2 regions of the Pseudomonas tolaasii NCPPB 2192 genome follow, and region 2 is predicted to be linked to the other one. Evidence: predicted binding sites of a transcription regulator. Region 2 holds the regulator's gene; the other holds the start of a gene.
The links. The regulator FliA, encoded in region 2, starts transcription of late flagellar genes. The targets are predictions, from matches to a motif close to CTAAAGTTTNNNNNNNNNNNGCCGNTAA.

Region 1: the regulator FliA is predicted to act here: its motif matches at 3,131-3,158, upstream of ATI14_RS18175 (methyl-accepting chemotaxis protein).

What each region holds. Positions count from the first base shown of each region.
Region 1 is NZ_PHHD01000001.1:3,899,382-3,904,694, reverse strand. Features, by position in the region: gene ATI14_RS18185 (sterol desaturase family protein) at 1-93, shown strand, start outside; gene ATI14_RS18180 (SMP-30/gluconolactonase/LRE family protein) at 90-1,190, shown strand; gene ATI14_RS18175 (methyl-accepting chemotaxis protein) at 1,416-3,095, opposite strand; gene gspD (type II secretion system secretin GspD) at 3,196-5,310, opposite strand.
Region 2 is NZ_PHHD01000001.1:3,563,606-3,568,918, reverse strand. Features, by position in the region: gene ATI14_RS16605 (chemotaxis protein CheA) at 1-1,380, opposite strand, end outside; gene ATI14_RS16600 (protein phosphatase CheZ) at 1,392-2,180, opposite strand; gene ATI14_RS16595 (chemotaxis response regulator CheY) at 2,199-2,573, opposite strand; gene fliA (RNA polymerase sigma factor FliA) at 2,742-3,482, opposite strand; gene fleN (flagellar synthesis regulator FleN) at 3,479-4,312, opposite strand; gene flhF (flagellar biosynthesis GTPase FlhF) at 4,417-5,313, opposite strand, start outside.

The sequences.
Region 1 (5,313 bases), 340 kb from region 2:
AATTTCAATATCGTTCTGCCGCTGATGGATTACCTGTTCGGCACCCTGCATTGGGAACCCGACAGCCCCCAATACAACAGGAAGTCGTCATGAGTACAGGCTCCAAAAAACTGCGTCATTTGGTATTCGTCGTGTTTCTTGCCGTGATCGCGTTTCTGTTGCTGATGCCAACCAAAGTCCAGCCGGTGAACTGGGCGCCGCCCAAGGCCCCATCGATGAAGGACGGCCCCTACGCCGAAAACCAGCGGCTCAAAGGCGTGCAAAGAATCGGTGCCCAAGGCATCGCCGGGCCCGAAGCCCTGCTGCTGGATGCCCAGGGGTTTCTGATCAGCGGGCTGCATGACGGGCGCATCATCCGCACCGCGCCCGACAGCCACACACTGGAGGTACTGGCCAACACCGGCGGGCGCCCGCTCGGCATGGCGCGCCACCCGGACGGGCGCTTGATCATTGCCGACGGCGTCAAAGGCCTGCTGGCCCTGGATGCCAATCGCCAACTCACTACCTTGAGCACCGCCGCCAATGGCGTGCCCCTCGGTTTCACCGACGACGTGGCGGTGGACGCCAGCGGGCGGTACGCCTATTTCAGTGACGCCTCCAGCCGCTGGGGCTACGGGCAGGATGGCGAGGCCGTGATCGAACATGGCGGCGATGGCCGCCTGTTGCGCTATGACTTCAGCACCGGCGCCACAGACGTTTTGCTCGACCATTTGCAGTTCGCCAACGGCGTGGCGCTGGGCCCGGATGAACACTACGTGCTGGTCAACGAAACCGGCGCCTACCGCATCAGCCGCTACTGGCTCAAAGGCGAGCGTGCGGGCAACCACGACCTTTTTATCGACAACCTTCCCGGCCTGCCGGACAACCTCAGCTTCAATGGCCGCGACCGCTTCTGGGTCGCCTTGTATTCACCCCGCAACCCGCTGCTGGATGGCTTCGCCGGCTACCCCCTGCTGCGCAAGGTGATGGTGCGAGCGCTGATGGTGGTGCCCAAGCCCCTCGAGCGCAAAGCCTTTGTGCTTGGGCTGGACACCGACGGCAACGTCATCGCCAACCTGCAGGATGGCAGCGCCGGCAATTACTCACCCATCACCACCGCTCGTGAATATGGCGACTGGCTGTACCTGGGCTCATTGAAAAGCACGAGCATGGCGCGGCTGCCGTTGAAGCTGGCGCTGGCCCGCGAATGACAAAAAAGGGGCAACCGGTGAAGGTTGCCCCTTTGCATGAACCTCAACGCATCAGTGGATGATGTCCTGGGTGCCGATAGGCGGCAGCCCCAAACCCCAGACGCCGCGTTCTTTCAGAAAGACCACGGCGTTTTTATGGGGCCGCTACGCAGCCCAACGCGGGCAAGCCCGCTCGCCACAGGGAGCCCCCTCACCAGGAAAATCGCATTCGCCACGCCAGCCTGCCTAGATGCGGAACTGCCCCACCAATTGCCCCAAACGCTGGCCCAAATCCGCCAGGCTGCGGGACGTCTGGGCACCCAACCGGGTCTCATCCGCCACACTGTCCACCGCTACGGCAATCTGATGCACGCTGCGGTTGATTTCTTCGGCCACGGCGGTTTGCTCTTCGGCGGCGCTGGCGATTTGCGCGTTCATGGAATTGATGGTGCCGATCAACTGCGCCATGGTGTCCAGCGACGCCCCGGCTTCATTGGCCTTCACCGAGGTGCCGTCACCGGCATCGCTGGAGCGGCGCATGGCATCCACGGCGGCGACCGTGCCTTTCTGCAGGCGGTCGATCATGCCCTGGATTTCCTGGGTGCTGGTTTGAGTGCGGCTGGCCAGGGCACGTACTTCATCGGCGACCACCGCAAACCCGCGCCCGGCCTCCCCGGCCCGCGCGGCTTCGATGGCGGCGTTAAGCGCCAGCAGGTTGGTCTGCTCGGCAATGGAGCGGATCACCCCGAGCACGCTGACAATCGACGACACGTCCTGCTGCAGGCTGTCGAGGGACACGCCGCTGCTGCGGATGTCGTTCACCAGTGCATGGATCTGCGCAATGCTGCCGTCCACCACGCGCTTGGCGGCCAGGCCTTCGACGTCGGTCTGCTGCGCGGCGACGGCGGCCCCCTGGGCACTGCGCGCCACTTCATGGGCGGCGGACGACATCTGGTTGATCGCGGTGGCCACCTGGTCAGTCTCGTGACGCTGGCGTTCCATGGCCTGTTCGGACCGCTGGGCTTGATCCGACACCTGGCTCACCAGGCCGGTCAGTTGCGAGGTCATCTCGGTAATCTGGCGCACCAGGCCGTGGATTTTGTCGACAAAACGGTTGAACGCGCCCGCCAGGTCACCCAACTCATCCCTGCTGGTGATGGCCAGGCGACGGGTCAAATCGCCCTCGCCTGCGGCGATGTCATCGAGGTTGGCTTTCATCAGATGCAAGGGGCGCAAGATGGTATTGGCCAGCACCATGCCCACCGCCGCAATCACCAACAGCACCACCACCGCCACGCCGAGGATACTCAGCAGTACGCCTTGCATGCGTTTCTCAACCTTGGCCTCAACCACCGCCACTTGGGTTTCAATAACGTCGAGGTTCACCGAAGTGCCGATGACCATGTCCCATTTGGGCAGGTATTCGGTGTAGCCGAGTTTGGGCACCAGCTCGGTCTGGCCGGGCTGGGTCGAGCTGTATTGCAGGTAGTGGGTACCGTCCTTGCCGACCTTGACCAGGTCGCGGTTGAGGTAGACGCCGTTGGGGTCGCGGTTGTCCTTGAAGCTTTTGCCTACACCGTCGGGACTGTTGCCCTTGAACAGGCGGACGGTTTCGGAATCGTAGCCGAAGAAGTAGCCGTCCTTGCCGTAGCGGGTATTGGACAGGAGCTTGACCACTTGGGCGCGCGCGGCCGTGTCGCCTGGGGCGGCGGCGTCGTAGAGCGGTTGGATGGTGGTCATGGCCACCTCAACGTAACTTTGCAGGGTGGCCTTGGCGTCGTTGAGCAGGCGCTGGCGGGTTTCGTCCACCTCATTGCGGGCCTGGGTCTTGAGGATCCACACGGTGGTCAGGCTGATGACAGCGGCGAACAGCAATACGGGCACTATGGCGAGGGACAGGACTTTGGCCTTCAGGCTCAGACGCATGGGATTTTCTCTCTTGTTCGGGGCGACTTGAGAGGTTAACGGCGGGCTGGGGGGAATCTGAAGGTGTGGCTTGTGGCGCAAAGACGGACATACGCACCACCTATCTTCCCTCCCGGGGCCTCAAAAGCTGCATCTGCTCCCGATAATCATCCGTCACCTGCCGCGCCTGCCCGCTGCTGGTCACCACCCGCGGGGTGATCAACACAATCAATTCCGTACGTTCCTTGGACTTGCTGGTACTCCCGAACAACCACCGCAACCCCGGAATCTTGCCCAAATAGGGCACAGCGCTGACCCCCTCGGCGTTGTCTTGCTTGATCAACCCGCCAAGCAACACCGTTTGCCCACTCTGCACCGCCACTTGCGTCGACACCGAGCGCGTCGAGATGCGCGGGTTCACCGGCGTATCGCTGTCGCCCGTCTGGCGCTCGGCATCACTGACCTGCTGCTGAATATCCATATACACCAGCCCCCCCGGATTGATGCGCGGCACCACATCCAGAATCACCCCGGTCTGCACGTATTCGACACTGCTCAGCGTGGTGTCCGAGGCGCCGGTATTGACCGTGGTCTGGCTGATCGGAATGTTGTCGCCCACCTGAATCTGCGCCGGCTGGTTATTCATCACCACCAAAGACGGCGCCGACAGCACTTGGGTGCGCCCGTTCTTCTCCAGCGCGTGCAAGGCCACTTGCAGGTTGGCACTGACAAACGAATAGAACAGCGAATCCGTCGCCCCCAACCCCGCCCCGCCACCGCCCAGCGCGCCCTGGCTGCCTGAGGCGTTGGCCACGGTGGTGCTGGAAGCATTGCCGGCCAGACGCCCCAGATACCACTGCACGCCGAGGTCCAGTTCACCACTGAGTTTGACTTCCAGAATGCGCGTCTCGATCTGCACTTGCAGTGGCGGGTTGTCGAGGCGCTTGATCGCCGCCTCGATTTCTTTCCACTGCACCGGGCGGGTACGCACCAGCAGTTGGTTGCTGCTTTTCTGCGCGGTAATACGGGTGCCGGCTTCAAGGCGGGTGGCGGGTGCCACCTCGGTATCGTCCGGTTCAGCGTCTTCCGGAACGGGCGCAGGGTTCTGCACGCTGTTGTTGGGCGAAGACAGGGTCGCCGTGCGCAACCCCGGCGCCACCTTCGCCGGCGGGTCATCCTTGATCGCGCCCGTACCGTAGATCTGCCGCAGGTACCTGGCAAGATCGGCAGCCTTCATGTTGCGCACGTCGTAAACGTACATCTGCGGCTCGTTGCCGCCGCCTTCATCGATGGTGTGAATCCAGTTGCCCACCTCACTGAGGTACTGCGGCTGCGAAGAAATCGCCACCACCGAGTTCGTTCGCTCAATCGGCAAAAACCGCAGCATGCCCGCCAACGGGCTGCCGCTGTCGGCGCCGAACATGGCCTGCAACTCGGGCATCAGCTCGGCCACTGACGCACGTTGCAGACCGAACACCCCCACCGACATGCCTTTGAGCCAGTCCACGTCGAAGGTGTCGATGGTGTCCTGATAATTGGCCAGTTCCTCCGGCGTGCCGGCCAGGCTCAGAACGTTGCGCGCCGGGTCCACCAGCAAAAACGCATTTTCCCGGGCGAAGGGTTTGAGCAGTTTCTGCATCTCGGTGGCGGAGATGTACCGCAGCGGAAACAGCCGGGCCGAAAGCCCGCTGGACGGCGCGGCAACGTTCATCTGCGGCACCAGTTTGCCGGCTACCGCCTGATCGGCGGGCAGGATCACATAGCGCTGGCCCTGGCGGATCATCGCGTTGTCGGTCCAGGACAACAGGGTTTCGAGGATCGACAGCGCCTGCTTTTTGTCGACTGGTTTGGAGGTGGAAAAGCTCACATTGCCCTTCACGCCCTGGGCAATGCTGTAGTTTTCGTGCAACAGGTCGCCCAAGACGCTGTTGATCACCGCCTCAATGGGCTGGTCGGCAAAGTTGAACACGATGTCGCCGCCCTCCTCCTTCGCGGCCATCGTTGCGGCCGGCGGGCGCACGAACTGCTGGTTGCCACGGATCACCTGGCGTTGCGGTACTGAGGAGGTTTCAGGCCTGGGGCTTTCGGGCGCAGGCGTCTGGGTTGGCGGGCGTTGCGAGCCGGTGCCTTGCAGGGCTTCGTGAAGCAGGTCATCGTCCGCGTCGAGGCGGTCGGGAAAGGCGCCGCAGCCACCCAGGGAGACGGCGGTGGCCAGGCAAAACAGGGAGGTGCGCATGTC
Region 2 (5,313 bases):
GTTGCGCACCAAGTGGACCAGCGGGTCGGCCAGGGCCTCGACCAGGTTTTTGTCGAGGTCGGTTTCTTCGCCCACCAGCTCCAGGTTGATCTCTTTCTTGAGCTGACGCGCCAGGTCGCGAACCAAGCGCGGGAAGCGGCCGAAGACTTTCTTGATCGGCTGCATCCGCGTTTTCATCACGGCGGTTTGCAGGTCGGCGGTGACCACATCCAGGTTCGACACGGCCTTTTGCATGGCCTCGTCGCCGCTGTTCAGGCCCAGGCGCACCAGGCGGTTACGTACCAGTACCAGCTCGCCGACCATGTTCATGATGTCGTCCAGGCGCGCGGTATCCACCCGCACGGTGGTTTCGGCTTCACTGACGGGTTTCTCGGCCACCGGTGCCGGAGCAGCACGCGCGGGAGCCGGGGCAGCCGCCGCTGCCGGAGCAGGCTTGGCGGCGGGCGCGGCGGCTTTGGCGGCCACCGGTGCCGCCGTGGCGACGGCGGCCGGTGCCACTTCGCTGAACTTGCCTTTGCCGTGCAGCTCGTCGAGCAGGGCTTCGAACTCGTGGTCGGTGATCAGCCCGTCGCCGGCAGGCTCCGGGCTTGCAGCCGGCGCGGCGCCAGTGGCAGCAGTGGCAGCGACTTCCGGCAAGGCTTCGGCAGCAAAAGTGCCTTTGCCGTGCAATTGGTCGAGCAGCGCTTCGAATTCGTCGTCGGTAATGTCGGTGTTGGCGTTGGTCGCTGGCGCTTCAGGCGCGGCGGCAGGTGCCACGGCGTCAGCGGCGAACTGGCCTTTGCCGTGCAACTGGTCGAGCAGGGATTCGAACTCTGCGTCGGTGATGTCTTCGCTGGCGGGTTCGGCAACCGGTGCCCGCGGCGCCTCGGCTTCGGCCTTGACCGCGCTGAGGGAGTTGAGCAGCTGTTCGAACTCACTGTCCGTCACATCCGGCTCGGCTTGCACCACAGGCTCGGGTGCCGCAACGACAACCGGCGCCGCCGATGGGTCGGCAGGTTCGGCCAGGCGCGCCAGGGCAGCCAGCAGTTCCGGGGTGGCAGCGGTGATCGGGGCACGTTCGCGAACTTCGCTGAACATGCCGTTGACTGCATCCAGTGCTTCGAGAATCACGTCCATCAATTCCGAATCAACGTGGCGTTCACCCTTGCGCAGGATGTCGAACACGTTCTCGGCGATGTGGCAGCACTCCACCAGCTCATGGAGCTGGAGGAAGCCGGCGCCCCCTTTTACAGTGTGAAAACCGCGAAAAATTGCATTGAGCAGGTTCGCATCATCCGGTCGGCTTTCCAGCTCGACCAGTTGCTCGGACAGTTGCTCTAAAATTTCGCCGGCCTCTACAAGGAAATCCTGAAGGATTTCTTCATCGGCGCCGAAGCTCATGTGGGTGCTCCTTAGAAGCCTAAACTGGACAACAAATCGTCTACGTCGTCTTGCCCGGATACAACGTCTTCACGTTTATCGGCATGAATCTGCGGACCTTCACCCTTGGCGAGATGTTTTTTTGGATCTTTTTCCGAGAGGATCGCCGCGCGGTCATGTTCGATACCGGCAAAACGATCGACCTGGCCAGCCATGAGCACCAGTTTGAGCAAATTGCTTTCCACTTCGGTGACCAGTTGGGTCACGCGCTTGATCACCTGGCCGGTGAGGTCCTGGTAATCCTGAGCCAGCAGAATGTCGTTGAGGTTGCTGGAAACCGTGCGGTTTTCCTGCTCGCTGCGCGACAGAAAGCTGTCGACCCGACGCGCCAGCTCACGAAACTCTTCGGCGCCCACTTCGCGACGCATGAAGCGGCTCCAGTCGTGGCTCAGGGCCTGGGCTTCGTTGGCCATGCCGTTGACCAGCGGCGTGGCGTTTTCCACCAGGTCCATGGTGCGGTTGGCCGCCGCCTCGGTCAGCCTGACCACATAGGACAGGCGTTCGGTGGCATCGGTGATCTGCGAGATCTCTTCGGCCTGGGGCATGTGCGGGTCAATCTGGAAATTGACGATCGCACTGTGCAGCTCGCGCGTGAGCTTGCCCACTTCCTGATACAGGCCGCGGTCACGGGTCTGGTTGAGCTCATGGATCAACTGCACCGCGTCGCCGAACTGGCCTTTTTCAAGGCTGTCGACCAACTGATGCGCATGCTTTTTCAGGGTCGACTCAAAGTCTCCCTGCGACGTTTCTTTATGCTCCATAGCTCCCCCGTGATGACATCAGCCGTGGATGCGTTCGAAGATTTTTTCAATCTTCTCTTTCAAGGCCAATGCGGTGAATGGCTTGACCACGTAACCGTTTACCCCGGCCTGGGCGGCTTCGATGATCTGTTCACGCTTGGCTTCGGCGGTCACCATCAGCACGGGCAGGCTGCGCAGTTTTTCATCCGCGCGCACGTGGCGCAGCAAGTCGATACCGGTCATGCCCGGCATGTTCCAGTCGGTTACCAGAAAGTCGATGCTTCCGCTGTTGAGGATCGGGATAGCCGTCAGGCCGTCATCCGCCTCGACCGTGTTGGTGAACCCAAGGTCACGCAACAGGTTTTTTATGATCCGCCGCATCGTTGAGAAGTCATCAACGATGAGGATTTTCATGTTCTTGTCCAATTCGACCTCCAAGCAGTCTTAAACGCGCCCAGCACCTGGACGCGCCATTTCAATCAACAGGCGTTACACAAAAAGGACTGCCCAGGGCACCACGGAACTGATCCGCGAAAACATGAAGCCTTCGCGGTAGCGTCTGCAGTGTCCCCACACTGCCTGTCAGCGCGCGCGCCACTCTCCCAATCGCCCCCGCAAGCGGGCTGCGCACTGGCTGTGCAGCTGGCTGACACGCGACTCGCTGACCCCCAGGACCTCACCGATTTCCTTGAGGTTCAGCTCTTCGTCGTAGTACAGCGCCAACACCAGTCGCTCACGCTCCGGCAAATTGGCAATCGCCTCCGCCAACGCCCCCTGGAAACGTTCGTCTTCCAGGTCACGCGACGGTTCGAGATGTGCACTCGCGCCGTCCTCGTGCAGCCCTTCGTGTTCGCCGTCCTGCAACAGGTCGTCGAAACTGAACAGGCGGCTGCCCAAGGTATCGTTCAAAATCCCGTAGTAATCGTCGAGACTCAATTGGAGTTCGGCCGCAACTTCATGATCTTTAGCGTCACGACCGGTTTTTGCTTCAATTGCGCGAATGGCGTCACTGACCATTCGCGTGTTGCGGTGTACCGAACGCGGCGCCCAATCCCCTTTACGCACCTCATCGAGCATCGCGCCACGGATGCGGATGCCCGCATACGTCTCGAAACTCGCACCCTTGCTCGCGTCGTATTTGGTCGACACTTCGAGCAGGCCGATCATGCCGGCCTGGATCAGGTCTTCCACCTGCACGCTGGCGGGCAGGCGTGCCAGCAAGTGATAGGCAATGCGCTTGACCAGAGGCGCATAACGCTCGATCAATTCGCCCTGGCTGTCACGGGCCGACTTTTTGTAAAGGTTGTAGCCGCTGGATGTCATAGCACCGGTCCTGCGCTCGTCTGATGCACCAAACGCTCGACGAAAAACTCCAGATGCCCCCGCGGGTTGGCAGGCAACGGCCAGGTATCGACCTTCTGGGCAATGGCCTTGAACGCCAGTGCGCACTTCGAACGAGGGAACGCTTCATAGACCGCACGCTGCTTTTGCACGGCCTTGCGCACACACTCGTCATACGGAACTGCGCCGACGTATTGTAAGGCGACATCGAGGAAGCGATCCGTGACCTTGGTCAACTTGGCGAACAGGTTGCGCCCTTCCTGCGGGCTCTGGGCCATGTTGGCCAGCACGCGGAAGCGGTTCATGCCGTAGTCACGGTTAAGCAGTTTGATCAGGGCGTAGGCGTCGGTGATCGAAGTGGGTTCATCGCAGACCACCAACAGCACCTCCTGCGCCGCGCGCACGAAGCTGACCACGGACTCGCCGATCCCGGCGGCGGTGTCGATCACCAGCACGTCGAGGTTGTCGCCGATGTCGCTGAAAGCCTGAATCAGGCCGGCATGTTGCGCCGGGCTCAGGTGCACCATGCTCTGGGTGCCCGAGGCTGCCGGCACGATGCGAATGCCGCCGGGGCCTTGCAGCAGCACATCGCGCAGCTCACAGCGGCCTTCAATCACATCGGCGAGGGTGTGTTTGGGTGTCAGCCCGAGCAAAACGTCGACATTTGCCAACCCCAGGTCAGCATCCAGCAGCATGACGCGACGGCCAAGCTCTGCCAGGGCCAGGGACAAATTCACTGACACGTTAGTTTTCCCGACGCCACCTTTGCCGCCGGTCACCGCGATCACCTGTACGGGATGCATGCTGCCCATTTTATTTCTTTACCTTGTCTTGCTTAGACGCAGGCTACATGGCTTGGCCGCGTGAATCGCTTGCAGACCATCGATGTAGATACTTTTCACGGTGTTCACTGCCCTCAACCGACCCGTTTTGCCGGGTTGTGGTAGAGGTCCGCGAACATGTCAGCCATCGCTTCCTCGCTAGGCTCTTCTTGCATTTGCACACTGACGGCACGGCTGACCAACTGATGACGGCGCGGCAGATGCAGATCATCCGGAATCCGCGGGCCGTCGGTCAGGTAAGCAACCGGTAATTCATGGCTGATCGCCAGGCTCAACACTTCACCCAGGCTCGCGGTTTCATCGAGCTTGGTCAGGATGCAACCGGCCAGGCCGCAACGCTTGTAGCTGTGGTACGCAGCGGTAAGAACCTGTTTCTGGCTGGTGGTTGCAAGCACCAGGTAATTTTTCGACTTGATGCCACGCCCGGCCAGGCTTTCGAGCTGCATGCGCAAGGCCGGGTCGCTGGCTTGCAGGCCGGCGGTGTCGATCAGCACCACGCGCTTGCGCAGCAGTGGATCGAGGGCATTGGCCAGGGACTGGCCCGGGTCGACGTGGGTCACCGGCACATTGAGGATGCGGCCCAGGGTCTTGAGCTGTTCCTGGGCGCCGATGCGATAACTGTCCATGCTCACCAGCGCAATATTCTGCGCGCCGTATTTGAGCACATAACGCGCGGCCAGCTTGGCCAGGGTGGTGGTCTTGCCCATGCCGGCAGGGCCGACCATGGCGATCACACCGCCCTCTTCCAGGGGTTCGATTTCCGGGGTGACGATCATGCGCGCCAAGTGCGCCAGCAGCATGCGCCAGGCCTGGCGCGGCTCTTCGACTTCGGCGGTGAGCGCCAGCAGGTCGCGGGACAACGGGCCGGACAGGCCGATCCGTTGCAGGCGGCGCCACAGGTTGGCCTGTTGCGGTTTGCTGCCTTGCAGTTGGGTCCAGGCCAGTGAGCCGAGCTGCACTTCCAGCAGTTC